2 regions of the Tsukamurella sp. NPDC003166 genome follow, and region 1 is predicted to be linked to the other one. Evidence: riboswitches for the same ligand, from Rfam matches in the RefSeq annotation. Region 1 holds a riboswitch; the other holds the start of a gene.
The links. A riboswitch is a leader RNA that binds a small molecule or an ion and turns the genes downstream of it on or off. The one in region 1 is predicted to bind S-adenosylmethionine.
Positions count from the first base shown of each region.

Region 2: it holds a riboswitch for S-adenosylmethionine, as region 1 does, so the genes downstream of both, ABZX10_RS15485 (homoserine O-acetyltransferase) here and ABZX10_RS20570 (aminotransferase class V-fold PLP-dependent enzyme) in region 1, are expected to answer to the same signal.

Region 1 covers NZ_JBEXNL010000023.1:60,348-75,176, forward strand. The annotation lists gene ftsH (ATP-dependent zinc metalloprotease FtsH) at 1-245, opposite strand, end outside; gene ABZX10_RS20510 (amidase family protein) at 516-1,826, opposite strand; gene hpt (hypoxanthine phosphoribosyltransferase) at 1,823-2,392, opposite strand; gene tilS (tRNA lysidine(34) synthetase TilS) at 2,386-3,324, opposite strand; gene ABZX10_RS20525 (zinc-dependent metalloprotease) at 3,321-4,352, opposite strand; gene dacB (D-alanyl-D-alanine carboxypeptidase/D-alanyl-D-alanine-endopeptidase) at 4,358-5,728, opposite strand; gene ABZX10_RS20535 (inorganic diphosphatase) at 5,805-6,302, shown strand; gene ABZX10_RS20540 (hypothetical protein) at 6,364-7,047, opposite strand; gene ABZX10_RS20545 (tRNA-guanine transglycosylase) at 7,084-8,583, opposite strand; partial or broken gene ABZX10_RS20550 (MDR family MFS transporter) at 8,569-10,200, opposite strand; gene ABZX10_RS20555 (MarR family transcriptional regulator) at 10,197-10,673, opposite strand; gene ABZX10_RS20560 (YbaK/EbsC family protein) at 10,778-11,260, opposite strand; gene ABZX10_RS20565 (hypothetical protein) at 11,296-11,679, opposite strand; gene ABZX10_RS20570 (aminotransferase class V-fold PLP-dependent enzyme) at 11,694-12,995, opposite strand; SAM riboswitch class IV at 13,049-13,160, opposite strand; gene ABZX10_RS20575 (HAD-IIA family hydrolase) at 13,245-14,030, shown strand; gene ABZX10_RS20580 (RtcB family protein) at 14,053-14,829, opposite strand, start outside.
Region 2 covers NZ_JBEXNL010000013.1:76,131-90,959, reverse strand. The annotation lists gene trpS (tryptophan--tRNA ligase) at 1-11, opposite strand, end outside; gene ABZX10_RS15505 (exodeoxyribonuclease III) at 133-939, opposite strand; gene ABZX10_RS15500 (barstar family protein) at 936-1,364, opposite strand; gene ABZX10_RS15495 (ribonuclease domain-containing protein) at 1,361-1,828, opposite strand; gene ABZX10_RS15490 (MFS transporter) at 1,840-3,024, opposite strand; SAM riboswitch class IV at 3,114-3,231, shown strand; gene ABZX10_RS15485 (homoserine O-acetyltransferase) at 3,240-4,388, shown strand; gene ABZX10_RS15480 (hypothetical protein) at 4,407-5,852, opposite strand; gene ABZX10_RS15475 (DUF3017 domain-containing protein) at 5,958-6,272, opposite strand; gene ABZX10_RS15470 (bifunctional methylenetetrahydrofolate dehydrogenase/methenyltetrahydrofolate cyclohydrolase) at 6,272-7,138, opposite strand; gene ABZX10_RS15465 (HdeD family acid-resistance protein) at 7,224-7,829, shown strand; gene ABZX10_RS15460 (tRNA (cytidine(34)-2'-O)-methyltransferase) at 7,879-8,343, shown strand; gene ABZX10_RS15455 (alpha/beta-hydrolase family protein) at 8,353-10,143, opposite strand; gene ABZX10_RS15450 (short-chain fatty acyl-CoA regulator family protein) at 10,140-11,579, opposite strand; gene prpD (2-methylcitrate dehydratase PrpD) at 11,729-13,231, shown strand; gene prpB (methylisocitrate lyase) at 13,231-14,166, shown strand; gene ABZX10_RS15435 (bifunctional 2-methylcitrate synthase/citrate synthase) at 14,166-14,829, shown strand, end outside.

The DNA.
Region 1 (14,829 bases):
TCGCCCGTGCCCTTGACGTCGCCCTGATCCGCGACGGGCTTGGCCAGCGTGACGCGGAGCGTCTGCTCCCGGTCGTCGATCTGGACGTCCTTGACGTTCTTGTCCTGCAGCTGCTGCACCACGAGCGAGGTGGGAACGCCCTTGGTGTATTCGTTCTTGCCGCCGCCGACCATGGTGAAGGCCCAGACCAGCAGCACGAATGCGGCGATGATCGCCAGCGTGCGGATGAGTGATTTCCGTTTCATATGGCTTCGCCTCGCGGCTCGTCAGTCCTTCTTCTTCCGGCGGCGCGGAGAGCCGCGCAGGGTCGACTACCCAGGTTACCGTGCACCGCCCGAACGGGGCCGGGTGCGTACGTGCGCCCAGAGCGAACAACGTCCGTTTCGCGCCGTTTCATGATGCTGCGGTGACCGAGAACAGCGTCCCGTCCCCGTACCCCAGGCCGCCCCGCGGCACCGTCGCCCCCAACGCCGGGCCGTCGTCCCCCGCGCCGCGCGCGGGTGGCGGCGGCGCGCCTACTGCTCGATCTTGGCGGCCAACGCCAGGAGGTCCGCCTCACCGCCGGGGCGCGCGATGAGCTGCACGCCCTCGCCCTGGAAGGGCACCGTCATCGCGGGCCAGCCGACGAGGTTCCACAGGCTGGGGCAGGGCGCGTAGGCCAGGCTCGGGATCGCGCTGGCCGCCCACGGCAGTGCGCTGTACCGGCGCGCGGGCGCGGGCCTGCGGGCCAGCGCCGGGGTCACCAGCACATCGAGACGCTGATCGGCGAAGAAGCGCTCGAGCGACGATTCGATGCGTGCGGCCTCCGCGGGCCGGACGAGGCCCCGTCGGGCGACGACCCGGCCGAGGGCCACGTGCCGCCGGGTACGGGCCTGCAGCAGAGCCGGATTCGCGCCGCGCGCGACGATGTCGTCGGCGTCGGTCGCGGCGGCGGCCGCCCAGCGGGCGAGCAGCGGCAGCGGCGACGCCGGGTAGGGCACACGGACATCGCGCACCGAGTGGCCCTGCGCCGACAACCGGCCCGCCGCATCGCGCACCGCGGCGAGGATCGGGCGGGAGGTGAAGGTCACGGGCGTCGGCCGGTTGAGGCCCAGCCCCACGCGCAGGCCGGCACCGTCGCCCACCACGGCGAGGTCGGGGCGCCCCGCGAGCACGGACAGTCCCAGGGCGGCGTCCTCGACGGTCCGCGTCATCGGCCCGTTCTCGGACATGCCGAACCAGTCGGTGGGGCCGAGCTGCGCCGGCACGACGCCGCGCCCGGGCTTGATCGCGACGATGCCCGTGCATGCGGCCGGCCCGCGCAGGGAGCCGAGACCGTCGTTGCCGTGCGCGAGCGCGACATGGCCCGCTGCCACGACGGCCGCGCTACCACCGGAGCTGCCGCCCGGGGTACGGCCCGGGCGGTGCGGGTTGCCCACGACCTCGCGGGCGTCGTCGGTCATCGCCCAGAGACACAGCTCCGGTACCCGGGTCAGCCCGACGACGACGGCGCCGGCGCCGCGCAGCCGCTTCACGACGGGGTGGTCGGCCTGTTCGATCGGCAGGCCCGCGCCGCAGGCCTCGGACACACCGTCGAGCGTGCGGTACCCGGAGACGGCGACGTTGTCCTTGATCGCGATGGGCACGCCCGCAAGCGACAGCGAGTACCGGTCGGCGCGGGCGTCGACGGCGGCGGCCTCGGCGAGGGCCTCCTCGGGGCGCAGCACGCGCCAGCCGTGCACCGCGTCGTCACCGATGCGGGCGAGCGCCTCGCGGGTGGCGGCGACGGCGGTGAGCCGGCCCGATCGCACCCGCTCCGCGGTGGCCGCAGCGGTGAGCAGCGTCATTCGCTGTAGACCTTGGGTTCCAGCACGCCGATGTACGGCAGATCGCGGTAGCGCTCGGCGTAATCGAGGCCGTAGCCCACGACGAACTCGTTGGGGATGTCGAAGCCGACCCACTTGACGTCCACATCGACGCGCACCGCATCGGGCTTGCGGAGCAGCGTGACCACCTCGAGCGAGCGCGGCTGCCGGGTGGCGAGGTTGCGCAGCAGCCAGCTCAGCGTGAGGCCGGAGTCGATGATGTCCTCGACGATGAGCACGTCGCGGCCCGCGATGTCGCGGTCGAGGTCCTTGAGGATCCGCACCACGCCGGAGCTGGAGGTCGAGCTGCCGTAGCTGGACACCGCCATGAACTCGAGCTGGGTGGGCACGGGCAGCGCCCGGGCCAGGTCGGTCACGAACATGACCGCGCCCTTGAGCACGGTGATCAGGAGGAGGTCGGTCTCCCGCTCGCCGTACTCCTGCGCGATCTGCGCCGCGAGCTCCGCGGTCCGCTGCTTGATCTGCTCCTCCGAGAGGACCACCGAGGCGATGTCTCCCGCGTACAACTCACCAGTGCCGTTCACCACACCCTCAGAATGCCACCTGTCCGATGCACCTGCAGCCGCCGCCCCGCACTTCCGCCCGGGATCGCCGTCGGGCCCTGTCCGCGCCAGTCCATGACCAGGGCGTCCACGGCGGCGAGGTGGGTCGCCGTCAGGGCCCGCGCGCCCCGCGCTGCGAGCCACACCCGCAACGCCCGGATCCTCAGGGCCGCAGGGAGTCCCGCCAGTTCGTCGACGCTCAGTTCGGGGCCCGACGGTGCCGGCGCCAGCCCGTCGAGCGCCTCGTTGTCCGCCCGCAGCGACGCCGCGGTGCGGGCGAGCGCCTCGGCCACTCCCCCACCGAGGATCTCCTCCAGGAGGGGCAGCGCCTCGGTCCGGATCCGCACGCGCGCGAACCGCGGATCGACGTTGTGCGGATCGTCCCAGGGCGCGAGCCCGAGCTCGGCGCACGCCGCCCGCGTGTCCGCGCGGCGCACGCCCAGCAGCGGCCGCCCGTACGGGTCGATCCACGGGGCCATGCCCGCGAGCGACCGCGCGCCGCTACCCCGCCCGAGGCCCAGCAGCACCGTCTCGGCCTGGTCGTCGAGGGTGTGACCGAGCAGCACGGGGACGCCGTCGCGCGCGGCGTCCAGGGCCGCGTACCTGGCCGCCCGGGCCGCAGCCTCGGGCCCGCCCGCACCGTCGACGGTGACCGTCAGGACCTCGGCGCGGCGCGCGCCCAGCTCCCGGGCCAGGGTCGCCGCCCGGCCCGCGACCTCGGCCGAACCCGCCTGCAGGCGGTGGTCGACGACGAGGGCGACGGCGTCCAGCCCCTCGGCCAGCACACCGGTCAGAAGCGCGAGCGAGTCCGCGCCGCCGGACAGGGCCACGGCCACCGTCGAGCCGGATCCGTGAGCGGCGAGCCAGGCCCGGACCGCCTGCCGCACGCGCAGCACCGCCGGCCCCGGGCGGTTCACAGCACCCGGTCGATCCAGCGCCGCGGATCGTCGAGCTCGTCGGGCAGCGGCAGGGTCTCGGGCCCCGTCCACACATGGTTGAACCGCTGCATGCCCACGTCGGCGACCACGGCGTCGACGAACTTCTTGCCGCGCACGTACTGCGCGATCTTGGCGTCCATGCCCAGCAGGACCCGGAGCAGTCGCTGCAGGGGATTCGACGGTGCCGCCCGCCGCCGGTCGAACGCGGCGCGGATGGTCGCGACGGTCGGGATCACCGAGGGCCCGGCGGCGTCCATGACGTGATCGGCGTGACCCTCGAGCAGGGTGCCGAGCATGAGCAGGCGTTCGATGGCCGCGAACTGTTCGGCGGGCGCGGCGATCTCGAGCACGCCGATGATCCCGGTGTGCCGGGCGCCGCCCGACAGCGCACGCGTCGTCCGGTCCAGGAGATCGCCGACGGTGCCCGTACCCGTGCCACCGGTGAGCGCGGAGACGTTGTCGCGCATGTAGTCCCGCAGCCACGGGTGGGCGCCGAACTGCACGCGGTGCGTCACCTCGTGCAGGCACACCCACATCCGGAAGTCGTCGGCGTTCAGTCGGAGGGCGCGCTCGACGGCGAGCACGTTCGGCACGACGAGCAGCAGTTCGCCACCCGGCACACCGAACGGGTCGTACTGTCCCAGAACGGAACCGGAGACCATGCCGAGCATCGCCCCGGCCTGGACGCCGGCCAGCCTGGCCCCCAGGCCGGGATGCCGTGCGTCCTCGGGCTCGATGAGCGCCTCCATGGATCGCGCCGCCGCCGAGACCCATTGTTGCCGATCAACCGTGCGCGCCGGCGGGATCGCGCCGGGCACGAGCAGGCCCGTGACGGCGCGGACGTGCTCCTCCGCCGCGGCGGCGAAGTCGAGCAGTTGCGCGGACGCCCGGTCGCGGGTGTAGCCCGTGGTCGCCGGACCGTCGCCCAGGACGCGAGCGACCCGCCGGCCGGACGCGGCCGCAAGAGCCCAGTCCACCTGCGCGCGCGGCTGAATCGACTTCCCCATGACGATCAGCTGCACCCGCAGCCGCGCAGCGCGGCGGTCACGGCGTCCATGGCCGGACGGGCCACGTCGACCGGCGTGCCGGAGGACATCAGCGTGAAGGTGAGGACGGCACCGTCGCGCGTCGCGACGTACCCGGCGAGCGTGGAAACACCCGAGAGGCTTCCGGTCTTGGCGCGCACGTATCCCGCGCCGGGCCGGTTGACGGTGACGTACCGGTCGGCGAGGGTGCCGGTGGCCCCGGCGACGGGCAGCAGGTCGAGCAGGGGGCGCAGTTGCGGCTTGCCGGCGCCGGCCGCGGCGGTGACGATCCCGTCGAGCACCCGGGCGGGAATGCGGTTGAAGGTGGACAGGCCGTCCACGTCGGAGAGCTCCACGCCGGTCAGGTCGAACCCCGCGGTGCGGAGCGTGTCGATCACGGCGCGCGTGGAGCCGTCGAAGGACAGGGGCTGCCCCGCGGCGGCGGCGACCTCACGACCGATGCTCTCGGCGAGGACGTTGTCCGAATGGACCAGCGCGTCGTGCAGGCGGACGCTCAGCGGCGCGCTCTGCACGGCGGCGAGCCGCGTGGCGCCCTGTGGCGCGGTGCCCGCGGAGACGGCCGTGGGCGGCAGGCCCAGCGCGGACGCCAGCGCGCGGCCCGCGGCGAGGGCGGGATCGGGCACGCGCGGCGAGTAGTCCTCGCCGGGCCGGATCCGGCCCGAGTCCACGATGAGGGACTGGAGCGGCGTGATGTCGCCCCCGGCGATGTCGGCGCGGTCCCAGCCGCGGCCGAAGTCGGTGCCGGTGAACAGGGAGGTGTCGACGACGACGTGCGTGATCGCCGTGCCGGACCGGCGGAGCTGCGCGGCCAGGTCCTCGATCTTGGGCGCGTCGGTGAAGATCGACGCCGTGCCGGAGCGCAGGGTCGGATCGCCCGCACCGACGAGGACCGCCTCGCCCGGAGCCGAACCGGCGACGACCGTGGTGGTGATCCGCTTGTCGGCGGGCAGCGTGAGCAGCGCGGCCGCCGCGGTGAGTACCTTGGTGGTCGACGCCGGGGTGCGGGGCCGTGCCGCGTCGCGCTGCCAGAGCACGGTCCCCGTGGCGGCGTCGGCTATCACGCCGGTCAGGTCGCCCAGGTCCGGGTTGCGCAGCGCGGCGGCGATCTGCGTGGTCACACCGGCCGAGCCGGGCTGATTCGATGCCGTCACCGCACCGATCGCGGGGCTGTACGCAGCCTCCGCCGGGCGGGGCGGGACATGCTCGGAGAGGTTCTGCCGATCCCGGTAGACACCCCACCCGAGGGCGGCGGCGACGGTGCCGACGACGACGAGCGCCAGCACGATCACGGTGACCGCGAGGCGCATCAGGGTTCGTCGGATCCGCGAGCGTCGCACCGTACCAGCCTAACGGCATCCCGACACGGGTATCCTCAGCGTGCATGGTTGAGCGCAGCGAAGGGAAACAATGAGCGTGGAATTCGAGGTCACCGTCGAGATCGCGAAGGGCTCGCGGAACAAGTACGAGGTGGACCACAAGACGGGTCGCCTCAAGCTGGACCGCTACCTCTACACGGCGTTCGGCTACCCCACCGACTACGGCTACATCGAGGACACCCTCGGCGAGGACGGCGACCCGCTGGACGCGCTGGTCCTGCTGCAGGAGTCGGTGGTCCCCGGTGCGCTCGTGGACTGCCGCGCGATCGGCATGTTCAAGATGGAGGACGAGAAGGGCGGCGACGACAAGGTTCTCGTCGTGCCCGCCGGCGATCCCCGCTGGGATTCGGTGCAGGACATCGGCGATATCGACAAGTTCGAGCTGGACGCCATCGAGCACTTCTTCGTGCACTACAAGGACCTCGAGCCCGGCAAGTTCGTCAAGGGCTCGACCTGGGTGGGCAAGAAGGAGGCCGAGGAGGAGATCGCTCGCTCCGTGGCCCGCGCCGAGACCGCCGGTTCCGATGCGCACTGACGGCTGAAGAGACGAAGCGGCGGCGAGGAGCTCCTCGCCGCCGCTTCGCTCGTCGTGGGGGTTACAGCTTGGCCGCCACGCGCTTCACGATGTCGTCGAATGTCGCCCGGTCGACGGTACCGTCGGGCCCCGGGTTGGCGTTGACCATCGCCAGCACGCCCCCCTTGGTGAAGTAGGCGGCCGCCGAGTGCGCGGTCTGCCCGTTGACGGCCCGGTCGATCTCGAAGACGAAGCCCTGGGCGCCGGTGACGCCGGCGGGCAGGTCCTTGCGGGCCGTCGTCTGCTTGAGCGCGTCGCCGAACGAGATCGACGTGCACTCGCCGGTGCCCGCCGCCTCGAACGCGGACAGGCGCGCCGAGCTGGGGAGCAACGTGACCCCGTACCGCACCGTCGCGTCCTTGGACAGGCTCTGTTGCAGGCCGAATTTGATGGTCTCGAGCAGTTCCTGCTGCGCTGCCGCGTTCTTGTCCTTGCACGCCGCCGGGGTGATCTGCGCGGCCTGCACCTGACCGACGGCCTCCATCGCGGACTGGAAGGCGGTGTCGTTCGGCACGGTGGTCACCGTCAGCCCGGCGGGCACCTCCGCCGGGCTGAGCGCCTTCGCCGCGTCGACGGGGGCCGCGTCCGCAGCGGTCGACGACGGGGCGGCGTCGCCACCGCCGCCACCGCACGCGGTGAGCGCGAGGCCCACCGCGGCGGCCGCCGCGAGGATGCTCAAAGAGCGGTTCAGGTCATTGCGGCGCAACGGCTTTCTCCTGCCGATCGGAGTACGGGGATCGGGCTAGACCTTACCGAACCCCCGGAGGAACGACATCGCGAAATCCGGATAGCCGCCAGTGAGGATGGCTTTGCGTGCCGCGGCGGCGAGGCCGACGAAGAAGTGCTCGTTGTGCAACGTGCACAGGGTGACCGCGAGGCCCTCGTTCGCCGCGAACAAGTGGTGCACGTACGCCCGGGTGAACTCGTCCACCCGGTTCCCGCCGAGCACACCCGGACCCGCCGGGTCGAGGGGCCGGAAGTCCGCCCGCAGCGACGGATCCGTGACGTTCAGGACGCCCGTCGAGGTGAACACGCGACCCTCCGCCCCCGCACGCGCCGGGGCGGTCCCATCGACCAGGTCGGCTCCCGCCTCGATCGCCGCCAGCAGGTCGGCCGGGTCGTCGACCGCCGCCACGTACCGAGGACGATCCGCCTCCAGCTCGCCGACGGCGGCCCGCAGCGCGGCCGGATCCTGCACGCCCTCGAGCCGGTAGCCACCGAAGCCCAGGCCGCCGGCCCGACGGTCCTCGTCGGCCAGGCGCCGCACCGCGCGGGCGGCGGACCGTCGAGCCTCCGGATCCGCACCGCCGGCCACCACTGCCCACAGCGAGACGGCGTCGTGCCGATCCGCGGTCTGCCAACCGTGCTCGGCCAGCGCGCGCCGCGCCCACCGCTCCGTCCGGCCCGGATCCGCGGGATCGGCCAGGGCGAACGCGACATCGAAACCCATCCGGTGCGCCAGGCGCACCGCCTCCTCGGCATCCCAGCGGCGCGGGGAACCGTCGAGCCGGCTCCGGAAGGCGATGCCCTCGTCGGTGATCCGGGTCTTGGGCTGCGCCGCGATCGCGGCCGCACCCGTGTCGGCGATGATCGGCGCCGGCCAGGCCATCGCCCGACCGATACCGCCGATCCCCTCGATCACGTCCGGTCCGGGCTGCAGGTACAACTCGTGCAGGTCGACGGTCAGCGCCTGCGTGCCCAGGTCCGTCAGCTCCCGCGGCGTCAGCCCCGCGATCGCACCCCGAACCGCCACCGGAACGAAAGCCGGCGTGGCGATCTCACCGCGCGGCAGTACCAGCCGACCGGCGCGCGCCCCACCGGGCGCCGTGCCCTCGACGGCGAACCGCACCGGGTCGGTGATCCCGGACGCACGCAACCGCGTGCTTCCCGCGATCGCCCGGTACCCCGTCCGCAACTCCGCGAGCTCCGCCGCAAGAGAGGCGTTCTGGGCCCGCAGCTCGTCGATCTCCGTGCGCGAGGGCGTCGCCGTCGCGCGGACGAGTCCGGGCGACGGCGCAGGAACGGGCCCCGTCGGCGGTTCCGGACGCGGCCCGGGGGACGTCAACGGGATCGGACCGGTCGGCGAGTCACCCCCACCCGTGCCCACGGGAGCGACACCGGCCACCGATTCGGCAGCGGCGGCGATCTCGGCGGACTCCACCGTCTCCGACGCCGCGACCGGAGCAGTGCCCGTCTCCTCGGCGCCCCGCGTCTCGATCGCGGGCGCGGCGCGCAGCGGCACGGACTTCCAGAACAGCACCAGCACCAGGCCGATCGCGGCGAGGATGGTCACGAACAGGAAGACCACGTCCATCGAGTCGGCGAAACCGGCCTTGAGCGGATGCACCAGGGTCGCGGGGAGCTTCTCCAAGACCGACGTGTTGTCCATGACCCCGCTCACTGCGCGGGAATCGCCGTGCACCAGACCCGTCGCGAAGTCCTGTGCCTGCTGGCCGTCGTGGCCCGCGGCGGCGCGCTGGACCGCTGCGGTGTAGTCCGGGTCCGACGCGGCATCGCTCAGTCGCCCCTTCATCTTCTGCGGCATCTGTGCGAACAGGACCGAGAGGAACACCGCGACACCGAGCGTCGCGCCGATCTGGCGGAAGAAGGTCGCGGCGGCGGTCGAGACGCCCATGTCGCGCGGCGGCAGGATGTTCTGCAGCGCCAGTGTGAGCGGCTGCATGAGGTTGCCGAGGCCGAAGCCGATGACGGCCGCACCACCCATGACCCAGCCGATCTGCACGTCGGCGGTGATGTAGTGCATGCCGAACATGCCCGCGGTGAGCAGCGTCGCGCCGATGATGGGGTAGATCCGGTACTTGCCGGTGCGCGAGATCATCTGCCCGGCGACGATCGAGCCCACCATCAGGCCCGCCACCATCGGCAGCATCAGGAAGCCGGCCTTCATCGGACTGGCGCCGTGGACCACCTGGAAGTACTGCGGCAGGAGCGAGATCCCGCCGAACATGGCGGCGCCGACGACCATCGAGATGACGATGCCCTGCGCGAAGATCACGTTCTTGAAGATGCGCAGCGGGATGATCGCGTCCTCGCCCATGACCTTCTCGATCACGATGAAGGCCACGATGCCGGCCGCGCCGATGCCGTAGCAGATCAGGGCGTTGGTGGAGCCCCAGCCCCACTTCTGGCCCTGCTCGGCGACGATGAGCAGCGGCACCAGGCCGACCGCGAGCGCGACGGCGCCGAACCAGTCGATCCGCACTCCGGTGCGCCGGGTGTGCGGCAGCCGCAGCACGCGGAACACCACGGCCAGCGCGACCATGCCCACCGGCACGTTGACGAGGAACACCCAGCGCCAACCGGAGATGCCCAGGATGTGATCGGCGCCGGAGAAGAGGCCGCCGAGAACGGGGCCCAGCACCGAGCTCGAGCCGAACACCGCGAGGAAGTAGCCCTGGTACTTCGCCCGCTCACGAGGCGGAACGATATCGCCGATAATGGTGAGCGCCAACGACATCAGGCCGCCGGCGCCGAGTCCCTGCACCGCGCGGAACGCAGCGAGCTCGTACATCGACGTGGAGGTACTGCACAGCAGGGAGCCGATCACGAACACCGTGATGGCGAACATGAAGAAGGGCTTGCGACCGTAGATGTCCGAGAGCTTGCCGTAGAGCGGCGTGACGATCGTCGACGTGATCAGGTACGCCGTCGTGACCCACGCCTGCAACTGATAGCCGTTGAGGTCGTCGGCGATGGTCCGGATCGCGGTGGACACGATGGTCTGGTCGAGCGCCGCGAGGAACATCCCGATCATCAGACCCGACAGGATGTAGAGGATCTGCTTGTGGGTCAGGGACGGCGCAGGGGTCTCGACGGCGTCCGCCGTCACCGCGGTCACTCGGCACCCCGCATGAGCTTGAGCGCCTGCTCGAACTGCAGCAGCGCGCGGTTGCCGAGGACCACGAACTGGTCGATCTCCTCGTCGGTCCACTCCTCCATGAGCGGGCGCAGCTTCTCGTTGCGCTGCTCGCGGATGAACGCGACCTTGGCCTCGCCGGCCTCCGTGGCGGACACCAGGGCGGCGCGCCGGTCCGAGGGGTCGGCGGTGCGCTCGGCGTAGCCCAGGTTGGTCAGCGTCGTCACGTACCGGCTGGCCGTCGACGGGTCCGTGTGGATCTGCTCAGCCAGCGCGGACGAGCGCATCGGCCCGCCCTTCACCAGCGCGAACAGCGCGGTGTACGCGGCCAGCTCCACGCCGTCCGGCGCGACCGCATGCCGGGTCATCACCGCGTGCCGCTCCTTCAGGCGGGTCAGTTCGGCGATCACGCCGACGATCCCCTCGATCCGGTCCGCTCGTTCCTCGTCCGTCATCACGCCTCCGCAGGTCCCATCCGATCACGTCACCGTGTTCGGGCATGCAAAACTACGTGCAGCCTACAATTATTAGGAGTGCGAGTCGACTCGGACGAAGCGGCCTAACCACCCGATGTCGTGACGATCCTGGCACCGGTGAGCGCCACCAGCGCCGCGAAATCCGTGCGGAAGATCGTATCGTGCGTCCCCGCGGCGGCGTACAGGTCCGGGAAGTCGCGCAGCGACTCGTCGATCACGGTCACCAGGGGCGCCGGGTGTCCCACGGGCGAGACGCCGCCGATCACCTGCCCCGTGGCCGCGGCCACGTCGTCCGGCTTCGCACGGGAGATGCGGCCCACACCGAGCCGCGCCGCCAGCCCTACGGTGTCCACGCGGTGCCGACCGCTCGACAGCACGAGCAGCGGCGCACCGTCGGCGAGGAAGATCAGGCTGTTCGCGATGGCTCCCACCTCGCAGCCCAGGGCGGCAGCGGCGTCGGCAGCCGTCTTCGCGCCGTCGGGCACGTGCCGGACGGTGTCGGGGTGGCCCGCCGCGGCCAGGGCCGCGCGGACGTTCTCGGTACGGGCGGAGTACTGCTCGGTCACGCCGATCAGTATGCCGCGCGCCGCCCGGACCGCGCCTATGCGGCGAGGAGGGTGGCGATGAGGTCCTTGGTGCGGGAGCCGCCCACGGGTCGCAGGACCACGGCATCCGCCACCTCGGCCGCGTACACGTCCTCGATCAGGGACCTCAGACCCGACGGGGTGCCGATGTACGTGATGCCCTGCGGCGCGGCGCCGTCCGGGGCGTAGCTGGCGCGGGCGTCCGCGGCCCGTTCGTCGATGACGACGTCCACTTCGAGCGCCACCGCGCCGGGCTCCCGCCCCGCGCGCTCGTCCTCGGCGCGCAGGTAGCCGCGCTGACGCTGCGCGAGCCGCAGATCCGCGGCGCGGACCCGGGTCAGTGCCGCGGAGCCGGGCTCACCGTCGACGGTGACCAGCAGTGCGGGGCGGGAGACGGTCATGGTTCCTCCAGGGTTCACTTCGTCCGTGCGGACAGGTCTTCGAGGGCGCCCGCCAGGCGGCGCACGTCGTTCTCACCGGTGCCGAGGCCGATGCTCGCGCGGACGGCACCGTCGGAGCATCCCAACCGATCAACAACGGGGTGGGCGCAGAACTTCCCGTCCCGCACGCCGATCCCGTACTCGTCGGACAGGAACTCGGCGACCTCGCGGGGCGTGTGGCCGGCCACGGTGAAGGCGACGATGCCGACCCGCTCAGTGGAATCGGCCCAGATCTTCAGCGTGCGGACCCCGTCGATGCCCTCGAGCGAACGCAGCAGCAGGTCGGTGAGGAAGCGCTCGTGCCGGGTGATCGCGTCCTCGCCGAGGCGCTCGATGGCCTCGCAGGCGGCGGCGATGGCGACCGCGCCCAGGACGTTGGGCGAGCCGGCCTCGTGCCGCGCGGGGCCGGTGTGCCAGGCGACTTCGACGGACTTCGAGACGGGCGTGCCGATCACCTCGTAGCTGGCGCCACCGCCGCAGCGGACGGGCTCGGCCTCGTCGAACCAGTCGGCGCGACCGACGAGCACACCGGAGCCGAAGGGTGCGTACAGCTTGTGCCCGGAGAAGGCGAGGTAATCGACACCGCTCTCGCGCAAGGAGATCCGACGGTGCGGAACCAGCTGGGCACCGTCGACGGCGATCCGTGCGCCGTGCCGATGGGCGAGCGCGGCGAGCCGGCGGACGGGCAGCACCTCGCCGGTGACGTTGGACGCGCCGGTCACGCTGACCAGGGCGGCGGGGCGGCTGCGCAGCTCCTTCTCGAGCACCTCGAGGGTGCCCTCGATCGACAGCGGCGCCGAGACCACTCGCGCGCCGATCCGCTTCCACGGCAGCAGGTTCGCGTGGTGCTCGCAATCGAGGACCACGACCTCGCCGGGGACGCAGCCCGCCAGCAGGTTGATCGAGTCGGTGGTGTTACCGGTGAAGATGACGTGGTCATCGGCGCGGGCGCCCACGAACTCGGCGACGATCTCCCGGGCCCACTCGTAGCGGGACGTCGATCGCTGCGAGAGGTAGCCGGCGCCGCGGTGCACGCTCGCGTACTCGCCCAGCGCCTCCTGGACCGCCTGCCGCACCTCGACCAGGGCCGGGGCGCTCGCGGCGTAGTCGAAGTTGGCGTAGCGGACGGTCGCACCGTCGCTGACCGGGACGTACTCGTCCGCGCCGGTCACCCGCGCCAGCGGACCCAGCGGCAGCGGCGTGCTGCGGGCGGCGGCGAGAGGCGACGTGACGGTCGGGGTGAGGCAGACGGCGCGCTCGGTGGTGGCGATGCTCATGAGAGATGTCCTTCGGTATGAGGACGCACGGCACCCGTTTCCGACGTGCCGCGAATCCGCGCTTGCCGCACTCGTTCGGTGCGGCCAGGTCGTCACCCGGAGCACCCCACCGCGGAGGAGGGTTGCCGACCAGCGAGCCGGGGCTTGTCGCTGGCACTCATGACCTGCGTCGAGAATGCCCTGTCGCGCGGCCCGTCGTCAAGGTTCGAATCACGGCGACGCCAAACCTCCGGGAGTAGATTCGCGGGCATGAGCGAGTGGACGTACCTGATGGACATGGACGGGGTGCTGGTCCACGAGGAGCACCTGATTCCCGGCGCCGACGCCTTCATCGCGGAGCTGACGGCCGCCGGGACGCCGTTCATGGTGCTCACCAACAACTCGACGCGCACCCCGCGCGACCTGCGCGCCCGCCTGGTCGCCACCGGCCTCGACATCCCCGAGTCGCGGATCTGGACCTCCGCGCTCGCCACCGCGAAGTTCCTCCAGGACCAGCGGCCCAACGGCACCGCCTACGTCGTCGGCGAGTCGGGCCTGACGACGGCGCTGCACGACGCCGGCTACGTGCTCACCGACAACGATCCCGACTACGTGGTGCTCGGCGAGACCCGGACCTACTCCTTCGAGGCGATCACCACGGCGATCCGCCTGATCGACCGTGGCTCGCGCTTCATCGCGACGAACCCGGACCCGACGGGACCGTCGCGCGACGGACTACTGCCGGCGACCGGTGCCGTGGCCGCTCTGATCCGCGAGGCCACGGGCCGCTCCCCCTACTACGTGGGCAAGCCGAACTCGCTGATGATGCGGTCGGCGTTGCGGGCACTCGGGGCGCACTCCGCGGACACGCTGATGATCGGCGATCGGATGGACACCGACATCGTCTGCGGCCTGGAGGCGGGGCTGCGCACCATCCTCGTGCTCACCGGCATCTCCACCCGCGAGTCGGTGACCGCCTACCCGTACCGCCCCACCCGCACCATCGATTCCGTCGCCGACCTCGTCGGTCACACGGAGGACCCGTTCCCCGGCTGAGAGCACCCAGCCGGGGAACGAGTCACTGCCCCTTGACGTTGACGATCTGGCGCAGGACGGCGCGGACCGTGACCAACTGCTCCGCGTCGGCCATCACCCGGTCGATCGGCTTGTATGCCTGCGGGATCTCGTCGATGAAGTCGGGGCTGTCGCGGAACTCGATGCCCACCATGGCCTCCCGCAGCTGCTCGTGCGTGAAGGCCCTACGCGCCGCGGACCGGGAGTACTCCCTGCCCGCTCCGTGCGGCGAGCTGTTCAGCGACGGGGCGTAGCCCTTGCCCTCGACGATGTACGACGCGGTGCCCATCGAGCCCGGGATCAGGCCGAGCTTGCCCTCGGTGGCCTCGATCGCACCCTTCCTCGACACCCACACCTCCTTGCCGAAGTGCTTCTCACGCTTGGTGAAGTTGTGGTGGCAGTTGATCCGCTCGGCCTCCACGACGGGCGTGCCCACCCACTCGCCGAGCTGCCGGATCACCCGGTCCATCATCTCCTCACGGTTGAGCAGCGCGAAGTGCTGCGCCCACGTCAGCTCGGCGATGTACCGGCGGAACTCCGGCGTGCCCTCCACGAGGTACGCGAGGTCCGGGTCCGGCAGCGGGATCCACCACTGCTTGCACAGCCGGGTCGCCACGGCGATGTGGTGCTGGGCGATCTTGTTGCCCACGCCGCGGGAGCCGGAGTGCAGGAACGCCCAGACGGTGTCGTCCTCATCGAGGCTGATCTCGATGAAGTGATTCCCGCCGCCGAGGGTGCCCAGCTGGAGCTTCCAGTTCCCAGCGTACTGGGACGGGTTGAA
Region 2 (14,829 bases), on a different contig from region 1:
GTTTCCGTCACGGGGAACGAGTCTATCGGCCCCGTTCCGGCCCGTCGCCCCAGTATCGGGCCCGACGGTGCCCGCCCGGTCCGACTGCCGCGCCGGTCCGGCCGCCACGGCCTCCGAGCCGGCCGCGCGCGCTCAGGCGTATTCGACGGTGACCGGCGCGTGGTCGGACCAGCGCAGGTTGTACGCATCCGCCCGCTCGACCACGGCCGACGACGCCCGCTTCGCCAGCGCGTTGTTGGCGATCTGCAGGTCGATGCGCCAGCCGGAGTCGTTGTCGAAGGCCTTGCCCCGCCACGACCACCACGCGTACGGGCCGGGCACGCCGGGGTGCAGGTCGCGAACGACGTCCTTGAATGCGCGCCCCTCACCGATGTACTCGCTCATCCAGGCCCGCTCCTCGGGGAGGAACCCCGAGTTCTTGACGTTGCCCTTCCAGTTCTTGATGTCCAGCTCGGTGTGGCCGATGTTCCAGTCGCCGCACACGACGACCTCGCGCCGCCGCCGTCCGAGCTTCGCCAGGTACGCGCCGAACTCCGCACGGAAGCGGTCCTTCTCGTCCTGCCGTTCGGTACCGACGTCACCGGAGGGGAGGTACAGGGAGGCGACGGTGAGATCCTCGAAGTCCGCCTCGATGTAGCGGCCCGCGTGGTCGAACTCCTCGCTGCCGAAACCGATCCGCACGGCGTCGGGCTCGTTGCGGGACAGCACCGCCACGCCGTTGCGGCCCGCCGTCGAGGACTCCGCGGCCGCCAGGTGCCAGCCCGCCTCCAATGCGGGCGCGAGCGCGGTCAGCGTCTGCTTGTGGGTGGCACGCACCTCCTGCAGCAGCACCACATCGGCCCTCGTCTCGCGCAGCCAGGGCAGCATGCCGAGGTTCTCGTCGGACCGCTGCTTCACCGCGGCGCGGATCCCGTTGACGTTGATCGAGGTGATGATCACGCGAGCGCCTCCACCGTGAGGCCCAGGCCGGCCCACTCCGACCGGACGCGAGTGATGTCGGCGGCGTCGGACACGCCGAGGAGCACGCGCGGTCCCCGCTCCGCCAGGATCTGCACGAAGACGGCGACGCCCTCCTCATCGGCCATGACCTGTTCGGCCTGCGCGATGCCGAGCACCACGGCGCCGGGGCCGCCGAGCCAATCGAGGTCACCGATGCTGTCCGCGAGCGCGTCCCAGTTGCCGCCGAAGTCGAGCGGGAACTGCAGGACGGCCGAGACCTCGTTGAGCAGGGCGGCCTTGGTGCGCATCCGGCTGCCGCGGGCCACGAGCACGCGGGGACGGTCGCGACGCTTGAGGGAGTCCAGATCGGTGCCGGTCAGGGCGGCGCCGGAGCCGGACTGGAGGAATTGGGGAAGGGTGCTCATCGGATCCTCGTGAAGGTCTCGTAGTGGTCCAGGGTGTACCAGGCGCCGCCGTCGGCACCCGTGATGATCCGCTCCGCATCGCGCCCACGGCCGGACTTCTTGATGTTGACGTCCCACTCGGTGTACGTGGCGGTCTTGCCCTTCGAATCGGTCTTGGGCAGCCGGTTCTCGAAGTTGCCGAAGTTACGGCCGCCCTGCGTACCCGACCCGTCGTTCGGGGGCCATGTGCCCGCGTCGATCCGGGCGAGTGTCGCGAGCACTCGCTGCGGGACCGCCGAGTTCGACGGTGCCCCGGCCGACGAGCGCGCCGGGCCGGGCTTGGCCGTCACCGTCGGCCCCTTCACCACGGACGAGGACGCGACCGGTGCCGCGGTGGCCCCGGGCTGTGCCGACGACTTGCCGCAGGCGACGAGACCGACGAGGGCGAGTACCACTATCGCGCAGAGGGCCAGGATCCTTCGCATACCCCAAGACCCTACCGACGAGCACCGACAGGTTCCGCGCTCCGTCGTGCTACCAGCACCCCGATGGCGAACACCAGCAGGCCGGCGACCGCGAGCCCACTGCCGACCAGGGCGGGCGCGGTGTACGCGCCGCCGGCGGCGATGACCGCTCCGCCGAGCAGCGCGCCCAGCGCGTTCGCGATGTTGAGCGCGGAGTGGTTGAGCGTCGCGGCGAGGGTCTGCGCCTCGCCCGCGACGTCCATCAGCCGGGTCTGCAGGGCGGGCACCAGCGCCGAGGCGGTGAGACCGATGAGGAAGAACAGGGCCACGGGGGCGACGGGCTGCGGCGCGAACACGGAGAACAACGCCTGCAGCACGACCAGCGCGACGAGCGCGACGGCGATCGACCCGATCACCGAGCGGTCCGCGGCGCGACCGCCGACGGCGTTGCCGATCACCATGCCCACGCCGTAGACGGCCAGTACGATCGGCACCGAGCCCGCGCTCAGCCCGGACACCGAGGTGAGCGTGGTGGAGATGTAGGTGTACACCGCGAACATCCCGCCGAACCCGACGATGCCCGTGAGCAGCGCGAACCAGACCTGCGGCCGGGCGAGCGCTCCGAGCTCGGTGAGCGGGTTGGTCACCGGAATGCTGACCGCGGGCAGGAAGGCCAGCAGCGCGGCGACCGTGACGGCGCCGATGACCACGACGACGCCCATCGCGTACCGCCAGGTGAACGCGTTGCCCAGCCAGGTCACGAGCGGCACCCCGATCACGTTGGCCACCGACAGGCCCATGAGCACCTGCCCCACCGCGCGGCCCCGCCCCTCCGGCCCGGCCAGGTGCGCCGCCACCAGCGCTGCGACGCCGAAGAAGGCGCCGTGCGGCAACCCGGCGACGAACCGGGCCGCCATGAGCGTGCCGTAGGTGGGGGCGAAGACCGACAGCGCGTTGCCCACGGTGAACGCGACCATCAGCCCGATCAGCAGCAGCCGGCGCGGCACCCGGGCGAACGCGGCCGCGATGAGCGGCGCCCCCACGACGACGCCCAGCGCGTAGGCGGAGATCACGTGCCCGGCGACGGGCTCGCTGACCTCGAGGTCCTGCGCGATACCGGGCAGCAGGCCCATGGCTGCGAACTCGGTGGTGCCGATACCGAAACCGCCGAGCGCCATCGCGCCGACCGCGAGCCTGGTCCGGGTAGAGGAATCCACGTGGCCGTGCAACGCCCAGGCCTGTTCCCTCCTTCCCGCAGCCCCTGTGACCTCGTTCACGGGGAATCGGTCGGTTATGATGCAGACGAGGTCATGAGTGTCAGCGCACAGCCCCGGCTTGCTGACCGGCAACCCTCCGCCGCGGTGGGGTGCCCCGGGTGATGACCTGGTTTCCCGGTGATCCCTGCCGGGCGGCAAGCGCGAGGAGAGGTTCGGTGACCATCAGCATCCGCACAGGTCGATCCATCGACAGGTCCCCGGGCGACTGGGCCCGGGTTCCGGACGGTGCGATGCAGTCCCTGTCACTCGGCCCCCTGGTGCTCGAATCAGGTGTCGTCCTCGAGGACGTCACGATGGCCTTCCAGCGCTGGGGCCGCCCGAACGCCGACCGCAGCAACGTCCTGCTGGCCCTGCACGCCCTCACGGGCGACTCGCACGTCACCGGCCCGCCCGACGCCGATCACCGCTCAGCCGGCTGGTGGGACGGCCTGATCGGCCCCGGAGCGGCGGTGGATACGGACGAGTGGTGTGTCGTCTCCGCGAACGTCCTGGGCGGGTGCTCGGGTTCGACGGGGCCGGCGTCGCTCGCCCCCGACGGTCGGCCCTACGGTTCCCGCTTCCCCGTCATCACGGTGCGCGACCAGGTGGAGGCCGAGGCCGCGCTGCTGCGAGCGCTCGACGTGCACGACATCGCGTCGGTCGTCGGCGGCTCCATGGGCGGCGCGCGGGCCCTCGAATGGGCCCTGATGTACGGCGAGTTCCTGCGCTCGGCGCTGATCCTCGCCGTGGGCGCCCGCGCGACGGCCGATCAGATCGGCACCCAGACCACGCAGATCGCTGCGATCACGGCGGATCCGCACTGGCACGGCGGCGATTACCACGACGCCGACGGTGCGCCGACCGCCGGCCTGGGTGTCGCCCGCCGGATCGCGCACTTGACCTACCGCACCGAGATCGAACTCGACAGCCGGTTCCGCAACGACGCGCAGGGCGATGAGGAGCCGCTCGCGGGCGGCCGCTACGCCGTCACCTCCTATCTCGACCATCAGGCCGAGAAGCTGGTCAACCGGTTCGACGCCGGCAGCTACGTGGTGCTCACCGAGGTGCTCAACCACCACGACGTGGGCCGCGGTCGCGGCGGCGTCGAGGCCGCGCTGCGCGGCTGCCCGGTCCCCGTGGTCGTCGGCGGAATCGATTCCGACCGTCTGTATCCACTGCGCCTGCAACAGGAGATCGCCGACCTGTTGCCGGGCTGCGAGGGCCTCGTCGTCGTGCACTCACGCGACGGCCACGACGGCTTCCTCACCGAGATGAACGCCGTCGCGGAGCTGCTGTCGCGCACCCTGGACATCGCGCGCCGCTGACGGAACGCCGCCGAGGGCCTACGGGGCCGGGCTGGTCACCGTCGGCGCGCCCTCGGAGGACGACGGTGCCACCGGCACCATCCGCGGCTCGATCGCCCCGAGGACACGCCGAGACGGATCGGGCGACGCATCCGAGGGCGCGGCACCGTCGGGACGCGCAGTGCCTCCCCCGACGCGCGCACGGGGAGCGCTCAGCCCGTTGCCGGGGAGGAACTCGGAGGACGGCAGAGCCGACCCGGGCGGCGGATTCTGGCCGGAGCCCTCGGCGGGCGGCATGATCGTCGGCGACGGCGTTCCGGACGGCGTGCCCGTCGGGAGGGACGGCAGGATCGTCGTCGGAAGCGTCCGGGTCGGCGTACTCGGTACGGTCGGCGTCGGTGTCGGCCACGGGGCCCGCGTGGTGGACGGGTGGACGGGCGCTGGCGCGAAGGTGGTCATCGTCGGGGTCACCTCGTCCCGGCCGGTGTCCCGGGGAGCCGAGGTGGGTACGAGCGTGTCCACGGGCGGCAGGGTCGAGGCGACGGCGGACGTCGGCGGTGGCCCCACCTCCGAGGTGGGCGCCGTCTCTGCGGACGAGCGCACCTCCGTCGAGGTCGGAACGACCTGATCGGTGGTCTGACCCGCCGGACCGATGATGCCGGTCACGTAGCCGGTGGCGAGGATCGCGCCGGTCAGCGCGGCGAGAACCAGCAGGGGCAGCACGGCGGCGGTCAGGCGGACGCTGTGCCCGCCGATTCCACCGAGGCCGCTGCTCACCAGGGACGACGGCGCCGTTCCCGCGGACCAGCGGTCCGCCGCGAGCAGCGCCGCGCCGGTGGGGGCGATCGCCTCGGGCTCCTCGACGGACAGCGGCTCCGCGCCGGCGGCCCGGGCGATGTCGGCGACGGCCTCGCGCACGCCGGCGTTCTGCGCGCCGCTGCCCACCAGGACCACCGCTTCCGGGCTCGTCTCGGCTCGACCGATCGTGGAGTGCAGGAATTCGGCCACCCCGTGCGCCGCGCCGACTCCCGCGTCCGGCCCGTCGACGACGACGCCGCGCGCCCGGCGCTCGGCGGTGACGGCTCCGCCGCGCACGGTGTAGATCCGCAGGCCACCCGCTCCCAGATTCGCGATCATCACACTCGGATAGCGAGCGATCAGGCCGCGCTCGTCGAGCGCGCGGAGGACCGCGTCCGATTCACGAACGATCCCCGCGGACCGGACGCCGCCCCGCGCGCCGCAGCGCACGGACATCAGGCCCCGGCGCGATTCGACGGTCACGGCGGCGGCGTCGACGGTGCGCTCGGAGTGGCTGGCCAGCAGGTCGAAGCCCGACGAGAGCAGGTTGCCCCGCCGCCCGAGGCGGTACGGCCCGGGATCGATCGTGCGGGCCTGCCGGCCGACGATCCGCCCGTCTTCGAGATCGAGAAGGACGCAGTGCACGGGTCCGGGGCCCACGGACGCGCCGAAGGACGAGATCCCCATGGCACCTCCGTTCGAGTCGCTGACCGAGTCGTTACCTCAGCACATCGTACCCGATGCCAAAACGTTACATACAGGAATCTACATTTGAAGTTTGTATTGCCGGGGCTACTTGGTGCCCAGCGGACTGATCCCCCACGACACGACGAGGATCGCCACCGCCGCCACGGCCAGCACCGAGACGTCGAACCACCGACTGCGGACGCGGAGCAGACCCTGACGCCGCTCGGGGAGGGTCGCGCGCAGGACGGCGGCGAACCCCGTACCCGCGCCGACGACGACGAGGCCGCGGCGCCAGTACTCGAGCCCGACGAGCACCATTCCCACCGCAAGGATCGACACCACCACGACGTACCCCGCGTTCGCGATCACCGTGCGCACCGTCCGGGCACGGCGGAACTGCTCGACCGCGGGCTCGGACACTACGCCCCGTCCGCGCGGGCGAGGTCGCGCTCGGCAGCCTCGATCACGTTGCCCAGCAGGAAGGCCCGGGTGAGCGGACCGACGCCGCCGGGGTTGGGCGAGAGATGACCGGCGACCTCGTCGACGCCCGCCGCCACATCGCCGCGCAGGCCCTCGGCGGTCCGACTGACGCCCACGTCGAGCACGGCGGCACCGGGCTTGACCATGTCCGCGGTGATCAGACCCGGGACGCCGGCGGCGGCGATCACGATGTCGGCGCGGCGCACCTCGGCCGCGAGATCGCGGGTTCCGGTGTGGCACAGCGTGACCGTCGCGTTCTCGGACCGCCTGGTCAGCAGCAGGCCGATCGGCCGGCCGACGGTGACCCCGCGACCGACGACCACGACGTGCGCCCCGGCGATCGGCACGTCGTAACGACGCAGCAGGTGCAGGATGCCGTGCGGGGTGCACGGCAGCGGCCCGGGTGCGCCCAGCACCAGCCGGCCCAGGTTGGTCGGGTGCAGGCCGTCCGCATCCTTGGCGGGGTCGATCCGCTCGAGGATCGCGTTCTCGTCCAGGTGTTTCGGCAGCGGCAGTTGCACGATGTACCCGGTGCAGGCGGGGTCGGCGTTGAGCTCGTCGATGACGGCCTCGAGCTCGGCCTGCGAGATGTCGGCGGGCAGATCTCGGCGGATCGACTCGATACCGACCTTCGCGCAGTCGGCGTGCTTGCCCTTGACGTAGGAGCGCGAGCCCGGGTCGTCGCCGACGAGCACCGTACCGAGGCCGGGGGCGACGCCACGCTCGCGCAGCGCGCGCACCCGCTCCCGGAACACCTCGAAGAGCTCGTCGCGGGTCGCCTTGCCGTCCAACACCTCAGCCGTCACAGCCATATCCTATCCCCCTGATCCGGCGTGCCGATTCCTCCCGGTTCGAGTCGCGAGTGTTCGAGATCCATCCGATACTGAACCCATGACTGATCACAACTCCCTCCACCAGGGATTCCAACAAGGGATCCAACAGGGCATCAAGGCCACCTGGCAGGCCGTCCTCGCCCTCGGCGTCCTCTCCGTCCTGATGGGCGTCGTCATCGCGGTGTGGCCGGGTCCGACGACCCTCGCCATCGCGATCCTGTTCGGCATCTATCTGCTCATCAGCGGCGCCTTCCAGGTGATCGCCGGGCTGATCGGTGAGGCGCAGCACCGCGTGCTCTCGGTGATCAGCGGCGCGCTGTCGATCGTCATCGGCGTGGCCTGCTTCCGCGACGACTTCATCACCTCGATCGCGATCCTCGGCATCTGGATCGGCGTCGCGTGGATCTTCGCCGGCATCACCCAGATCGTCACGGCAGCGAGTGACCGGCTGCTGCCCGGCCGCGTCTGGGTCGTGATCCTCGGCATCATCACCCTGATCGGCGGCGTGGTGCTCGTCTCCAGCCCGTTCTCGGTGGGCGTTCTGGTGTGGGTGGGCGGCATCTGGGCCGTCGCCATCGGCATCACGCAGATCATCACCGCCCTGCAGCTGCGCAGCGCCGCGAAGCGGTTCGGCGCCCAGCAGCCCTCGCAGTACGCCGGCTGATCGGGCCTCCTCTCCCCCATGCGGAGCACGGGTGACAGGATCGTCACCCGTGTTCCGCATTCTGTTCTTCGAGCCCCGGATCGCCCCCAACACGGGCAACGCGATCCGCATCGCCGCCGTCACCGGGTGCGAACTGCACCTGGTCGAGCCGCTGGGCTTCGACCTCTCCGAGCCCAAGCTCCGCCGCGCCGGCCTGGACTACCACGACCTCGCGCACGTGAGCGTCCACGCCGATCTCGACGCGGCGTGGAGCGCCCTCGCGCCGGAGCGCGTCTACGCCTACACGGCGCACGCGACGCGCCACCACCATGAGGTGGACTACCACCCGGGCGACGTCCTACTCTTCGGCCCCGAGCCCACCGGGCTGCCGCCCGAGGTGCTCGCCGACCCGCATGTCACCGCGGCGCTACGCATCCCCATGCTCGCGGGCCGACGCTCCCTCAACCTCGCCAACTCCGCCGCGATCGTCGCGTACGAGGCGTGGCGGCAGAACGGCTTCGACGGTGCGCTCTGACGCCCGGTGCTAACCCGCCGGCCGCGCGTCGGGTTCGTTGAACCCCGTCTGGCTGTTGAGCATCGGGCGCAGGCGCGCGGTCTTCTCGGCCGTCCAGCCCGGCGGCTCCAGGATCGCCGCCCACGCGTCGACGACCGCCTTGACGTACGTGTGCCCGTGCCCGTCGGGCACGCTCCCCGCGACCGCCAGGTCGGCGGAGACCTGCAGGAAGGTCACGATCGGGATCCACGACACCGAGGACAGGACGTCGGGGCCGCGCTTCTCCTTGAGCCAGTCCGGCTGACTGAACAGCAGGTCCGGGCTCCACCGGCCGATCGGGTCGGAGGCGTGCTGCAGGTACACCGCGCGCGGATGGGACCACGGCCGCGCCGGGTTCGCGAGATCCTCTGCGCGCGCCGCGAACCGCACGTCGGCGCCCTGCTGGTACACCGGCAGCCACTCGGGCGAGCCCGCGTCCCGCTGCCGCGTCAACCGCACCCACATCTCGTTGTTGAAGGTCGGCCCGGAGAACAGCGCACCGTCGGTCCTGGCGACGAGGTTGTTGAGGGACAGGAAGGGCGCCTCACCCCCGAACGATCCGAGGCTCTCGCCGAACACGACGAGCTTGGGCCGCTGCCCCTCGGGCAGCGCCTTGACGCGCTTGTCCACGGCCTCGAACAGGGCCTGGCCGGCGTCGAGGGCGTTCTGCTTGTCGACGAGGAAGGACAGCCAGCTGGGCAGGAACGAGTACTGCATGCTGACGATGGCCGTGTCGCCGTTGTACATGTACTCGAGCGCGCCGGCCTCGGCCTCGTTGATCCACCCCGTGCCGGTCGTGGCCGCGACCGCGACCACCTTGCGGCGCAGGCCGCCGGTGCGTTCGAGTTCCGCCGCCGCCTTCTCCGCGATGTCCTTGTACCGGTTCGGGTTCCCCGAGTCGGAGGACTCCAGGCCGGCGTAGGCGCGAATCGGCTCCATCGCGGGTGCGCCGTTGAAGGCCGTGAGGTGCGCGACGGTCTGCGCGTTCGATACGAACACCCGCCCCTGCTTGCCGAGCGAGGACCAGTCGACCAGCGACCCGGGCCCGCCCGAACGGAAGGCGCTGGTGGGCGCGGGCCGATCGGCAGCACCCTCCTGGCTGGCCTTGGAGAATGCGGTGTTCATCGTGTCCATCGCGACTCGCACCACGACACCGTTGACGATCTCGATGCTGAGGAACACCACCAGCGCGACGGCGACCACCGCGGAGACGCGGGGCGGGCACACGCGGTTGAGGCGCGCGATCAGCCAGCGCACGATCCACCGCACACCCTTACCGAGCTCGACGAAGGCGTAGAGGAGGATCACCGACAGCACCCCGATCTGGAGGTAGTCGACGAAGGTCAGGTACGCCACGCCCATCAGGTCGCGCAGGTCGGTCTGCCAGGCGTCGAAGAAGACCACCATCCCGATCGTGCCGATGACGCCGATCGCCAGGAGCACCCACCACCCCTGCTTCGGTACCGGCGGGCTGCTGTCCTTCGATCGCATGAACCGCACCAGCCACACGGCGACGACCCCGATGAGATACCCGATCGCACCCGAGCCGCCACTCACCAGGCTCTGGAACAGCGGGCCGCGGGGCAGCAATGACGGGGTCAGCGAGAGCCAGAGGAAGACCAGGCCCACCGCGGTTCCGGTGAAGGTGTAGCGGTGCGACCACCAGTCCCGCACCCGGTCCAGCACGCGCACCGACTGCTCGGCGGCGTCCCCCGCCACCCGTTCGACCGACTCGCTCACCCGGACCTCCCCCTTCACGATTGCGCTGCGAACTCCGATCATGCCCCGTCGGGATCGGCTGCGCCCGCGAACGTGTACGGGATCGGCTCCGCCCGGTTCTCGTCGACGGTGATCGGCCGGCCCATCTGCGGGAAGGCGCGCTGCGCGCAGCGCGGCCGGTCGCAGACCTTGCACCCGGCGCCGATCGGAACGAAGGAGTCGGGATCGTCGAGCGCCAGGCCCCGGGAGTAGACCAGACGGTGCGCGTGCGCGAGGTCACAGCCGAGGCCGACGGCGAAGTCCCGCCCCTGTCCCAGGTATCCGCCCGCTGCTCGTTCGGACGTCGTCCGCGCGATCCACAGATAGCTGCGTCCGTCGGGCATCTGCGCGACCTGCGTCCGGATCCGGCTCGGTGTCGCGAAGGCATCGTGGACGACCCACAGCGGACAGCCGCCGCCGGCGCGGGAGAAGTGGAACGCCGTGGCGGACTGTCGCTTCGAGATGTTCCCGGCGCGATCGGTGCGGACGAGGAAGAAGGGCACCCCGCGGCGTCCCGCGCGCTGCAGCGTGGACAGCCGGTGGCACACCGTCTCGAAGCCCACCTCGAATCGCGCGCACAGCAGGTCGATGTCGTACCGGAGCTCTTCCGCCGCCCGGAGGAACCGCTCGTACGGGAGCACGAGCGCGCCGGCGAAGTAGTTCGCGAGGCCGACCCGCGCGAGGTCCCGGGAGTCCGTGGGCAGCGAGGTCTCCGCGGCGACGATCCGGTCGATCTCCGCCGCTTGCGTGAGGAAGCCGATCTGCGTGGCGATCTGGAAGGCCCGTTGCCCGTGATCGAGGCGCCGCGCCAGCGTGAGCACGCGCGCCTGCGGGTCGTAGGACCGACGGGGCCCGGGGCGGTCCGGTTCGCCGCCGGAGATCCGCACGGTGACGCCGTGTTCGTCGCGCAGCAGGCGGGCCAGCTGCAGATCCAACCCACCGACGGTGAGCGCCCCGCTCGCGAACAGCTCCTCCGCGGCGCGGTCCAACGAATCCACGTGGTTGCGGCGGTCGTAGAAGAAGTCGCGAACGTCCTCGTAGGGTGTGGAGACCGCCCCGCCTGCACCCCCGGCGATGCCGCTGGAGAGCCGGTCGACCTGCTCGGTGGCACCCTTCAGCTGGCGGTGCATCGCCACGACGGCCCGCGCGACCGAGGGCGACCGGGCCACGATGTCGTCGAGTTCGGCGGCGCTCACCTCCCCCGCCTCCCCGCTCTCGACGAGGGCGTCCTGCAGGTCGGCCACGAGCCGCGCATCGGACTCCGGCGCGAAGAAGGACATGTCGAGGTCGAAGGTGGTGTTCAGTCGCACGAGCACCGGTACGGACAACGGGCGCTGGTCGTTCTCCAACTGATTGACGTAACTGACCGACAGCTCCAGGGCCTTGGCGAGCGCCGTCTGGGTGAGGCCACGTTCGTCCCGGAGCCGCTTGATGCGCCCGCCCGCGTACAGCCTCTGCATGAACGGAAATCTAGCACCGACGCTTCCACAACCTTCGCAATCTCCGGGATCCGCCTTCACAGAGATCCACATCTGCAAGCTATTTCGCACCGAACCGCTGCTGCATAACGTGTGAATCGAACCCGTTCCCGACCCAGAGGAGCCCCCTCGTGCAGACGCACACCGTGCGCACCCGTCGCTCAGCCGAGACCTTCCCCCGCGAGGAACACCTCGCGTGGAAGATCGCGGAGGTCGCCGCCGACCCCGTCGCCGTGCCGGACGACACCGCCGAGATGCTGGTCAACCGGATCATCGACAACGCCTCGGTCGCCGCCGCGTCCGTCGCGCGCCGCCCCGTCGCGAACGCGCGGGCACAGGCGCTCGCGCACCCGTACCAGCCCGGCGCCGCAGTCTTCGGCGTCCCCGGCCGGTACTCCCCCGAGTGGGCGGCGTGGGCCAACGGCACCGCCGTCCGCGAACTGGACTTCCACGACACCTTCCTGGCGGCCGAATACAGCCACCCCGGCGACAACATTCCGCCGATCCTCGCGGTGGCCCAGCACCGGGGCTCGACCGGCGCCGACCTGATCCGCGGGCTGGCCACCGGCTACGAGATCCAGATCGACCTGGTCCGCGCGATCTCGCTGCACGAGCACAAGATCGACCACGTCGCGCACCTCGGTCCCTCCGCCGCCGCCGGCATCGGCACCCTGCTGGGGCTGCCCACCGAGACGATCTACCAGGCCATCGGACAGGCACTGCACACCACCACCGCGACCCGCCAGTCGCGTAAGGGCGAGATCTCCAGCTGGAAGGCCTACGCCCCGTCGTTCGCCGGCAAGATGGCGGTCGAGGCGGTCGACCGCGCGATGCGCGGTGAGGGCGCACCGTCGCCCATCTGGGAGGGCGAGGACGGCGTCATCGCGTGGCTCCTCGGCGGCCCCGAGGCCTCCTACGAGGTGCCGCTCCCCGGCGCCGGGGAGGCCAAGCGCGCCATCGGCGACTCGTACACCAAGGAGCACTCCGCGGAGTACCAGAGCCAGGCCCCGATCGATCTCGCCCGCCGGATGCGGGAGCGCATCGGCGATCTCGAGCAGATCGACAAGATCGTGCTGCACACCAGCCACCACACGCATGACGTGATCGGCACCGGCTCGAACGATCCGCAGAAGTTCGACCCGCACGCCTCCCGCGAGACCCTCGACCATTCCGTGATGTACATCTTCGCGGTCGCGCTGCAGGACGGGACCTGGCACCACGAGCGGTCCTACGCCCCCGAGCGCGCGCAGCGGCCCGACACCGTCGAGCTGTGGCAGAAGATCTCCACCGCGGAGGACCCGGCGTGGACGCGGCGCTACCATTCGACGGACCCGAACGAGAAGGCCTTCGGCGCCCGCGCCGAGATCACCCTGAAGACGGGTGAGGTCATCGTCGACGAGCTCGCAGTGGCCGACGCGCACCCGCTGGGCTCGCGGCCCTTCGCCCGCGAGCAGTACATCGAGAAGTTCCGCACCCTCGCCGACGGGGTCATCGGGAAGGCCGAGCAGGACCGCTTCCTCGAGGTCGCGCAGCGCACGCCCTCGCTCGGGGCCGGCGAACTCGATCAGCTCACCTTCATCGCCGAAGACGAGGTGCTCGCCCGCACCCCGAAGCTGAACCCGGGGCTCTTCTGATGAGCGACAGTGACGCCGGCGTCGGCGGCCTGCTGGCGGCGCGGGCGTCGGCGAACGACAAGCGCAGGGCCTTCCGCGCGGCCCTCGCCTCGGATCGGATCGCCCGGCTGCCCGGCGCGTTCAACCCGTTGACTGCGAGGCTGATCCAGGAGATCGGCTTCGAGGGCGTGTACGTCTCCGGCGCCGTGGTCGCCGCCGACCTCGCCCTGCCCGACATCGGCCTGACGACCCTCACCGAGGTCGCGACCCGGGCGCAGCAGATCGCCCGGGTGACCGACCTGCCCACCGTGGTCGACGCCGACACGGGCTTCGGCGAGCCCATGAGCGCGGCCCGCACCGTCACCGTCCTCGAGGACGCGGGCGTCGCCGGCCTGCACCTGGAGGACCAGGTGAACCCCAAGCGGTGCGGCCACCTCGACGGCAAGGCCGTCGTCCCCACCGACGAGGCCGTCCGCCGCCTGCGCGCGGCCGTCGCGGCCCGCCGCGACGAGGACTTCGTCATCTGCGCGCGGACGGACGCGGCGGGGATCGAGGGCATCGACGCCGCCGTGGAGCGCGCGAAGGCCTACGCGGACGCGGGCGCCGACCTGATCTTCACCGAGGCGCTGCACACGACCGCCGACTTCGAGCGCTTCCGCGCCGCGGTCGACATCCCGCTGCTCGCGAACATGACCGAGTTCGGCAAGTCCGACCTCATCGACGCGGGCACCCTCGAGACGATCGGGTACGACGCGGTGATCTACCCGGTCACCACGCTGCGGCTGGCGATGTTCGCGGCGGAGGAGGGCCTGCGCGAGATCGCCGCGCAGGGCACGCAGAAGGAGCTGCTCCACCGGATGCAGCACCGCAGCCGCCTCTACGACCTCTTGCAGTACGAGCGCTACAACGACTTCGATTCCGGCATCTTCACTTTCAACCTGAACGGGAACCAGTGATGACATCTGCAATCCCCGGTCGGCCTTCCGCCTCCAGCCCGCCGCCGGACATTCGCAAGGGTCTCGCCGGCGTCGTCGTCGATACGACGGCCGTGTCGAAGGTCGTGCCCGAGACCAATTCCCTGACCTACCGCGGCTACGCCGTGCAGGACCTCGCCGAGCACTGCAGCTTCGAGCAGGTCGCCCACCTGCTGTGGAACGGCGAGCTCCCGACCGACGCACAACTCTCGCTCTTCACGCAGCGCGAGCGCGCGGCGCGCCGCGCCGACCGGTCGTTGTTGAACCTGGTGGCGCGGCTTCCCGAGACCTGCCATCCGATGGACGTCGTCCGCACCGCGGTGAGCTACCTCGGCGCCGAGGACACCGACGAATGGAACCGCGATCCCGTTGCGCTCCAGGCCAAGGGCCTGCGTCTGCTCGCCGTCCTCCCGACCGTCGTCGCCGCGGATCAGCGCCGTCGCCACGGCCTGCAGCCGATCGCGCCGGACCACACGCTCGGCTTCGCCGCGAACTTCCTGAACATGTGCTTCGGCGAGGTCCCCGAGCCCGCGCTGGTGCGTGCCTTCGAGGTCTCGCTGATCCTGTACGCGGAGCACAGCTTCAACGCCTCGACCTTCGCGGCCCGGGTGGTCACGTCGACCATGTCGGACATCTACAGCGCGG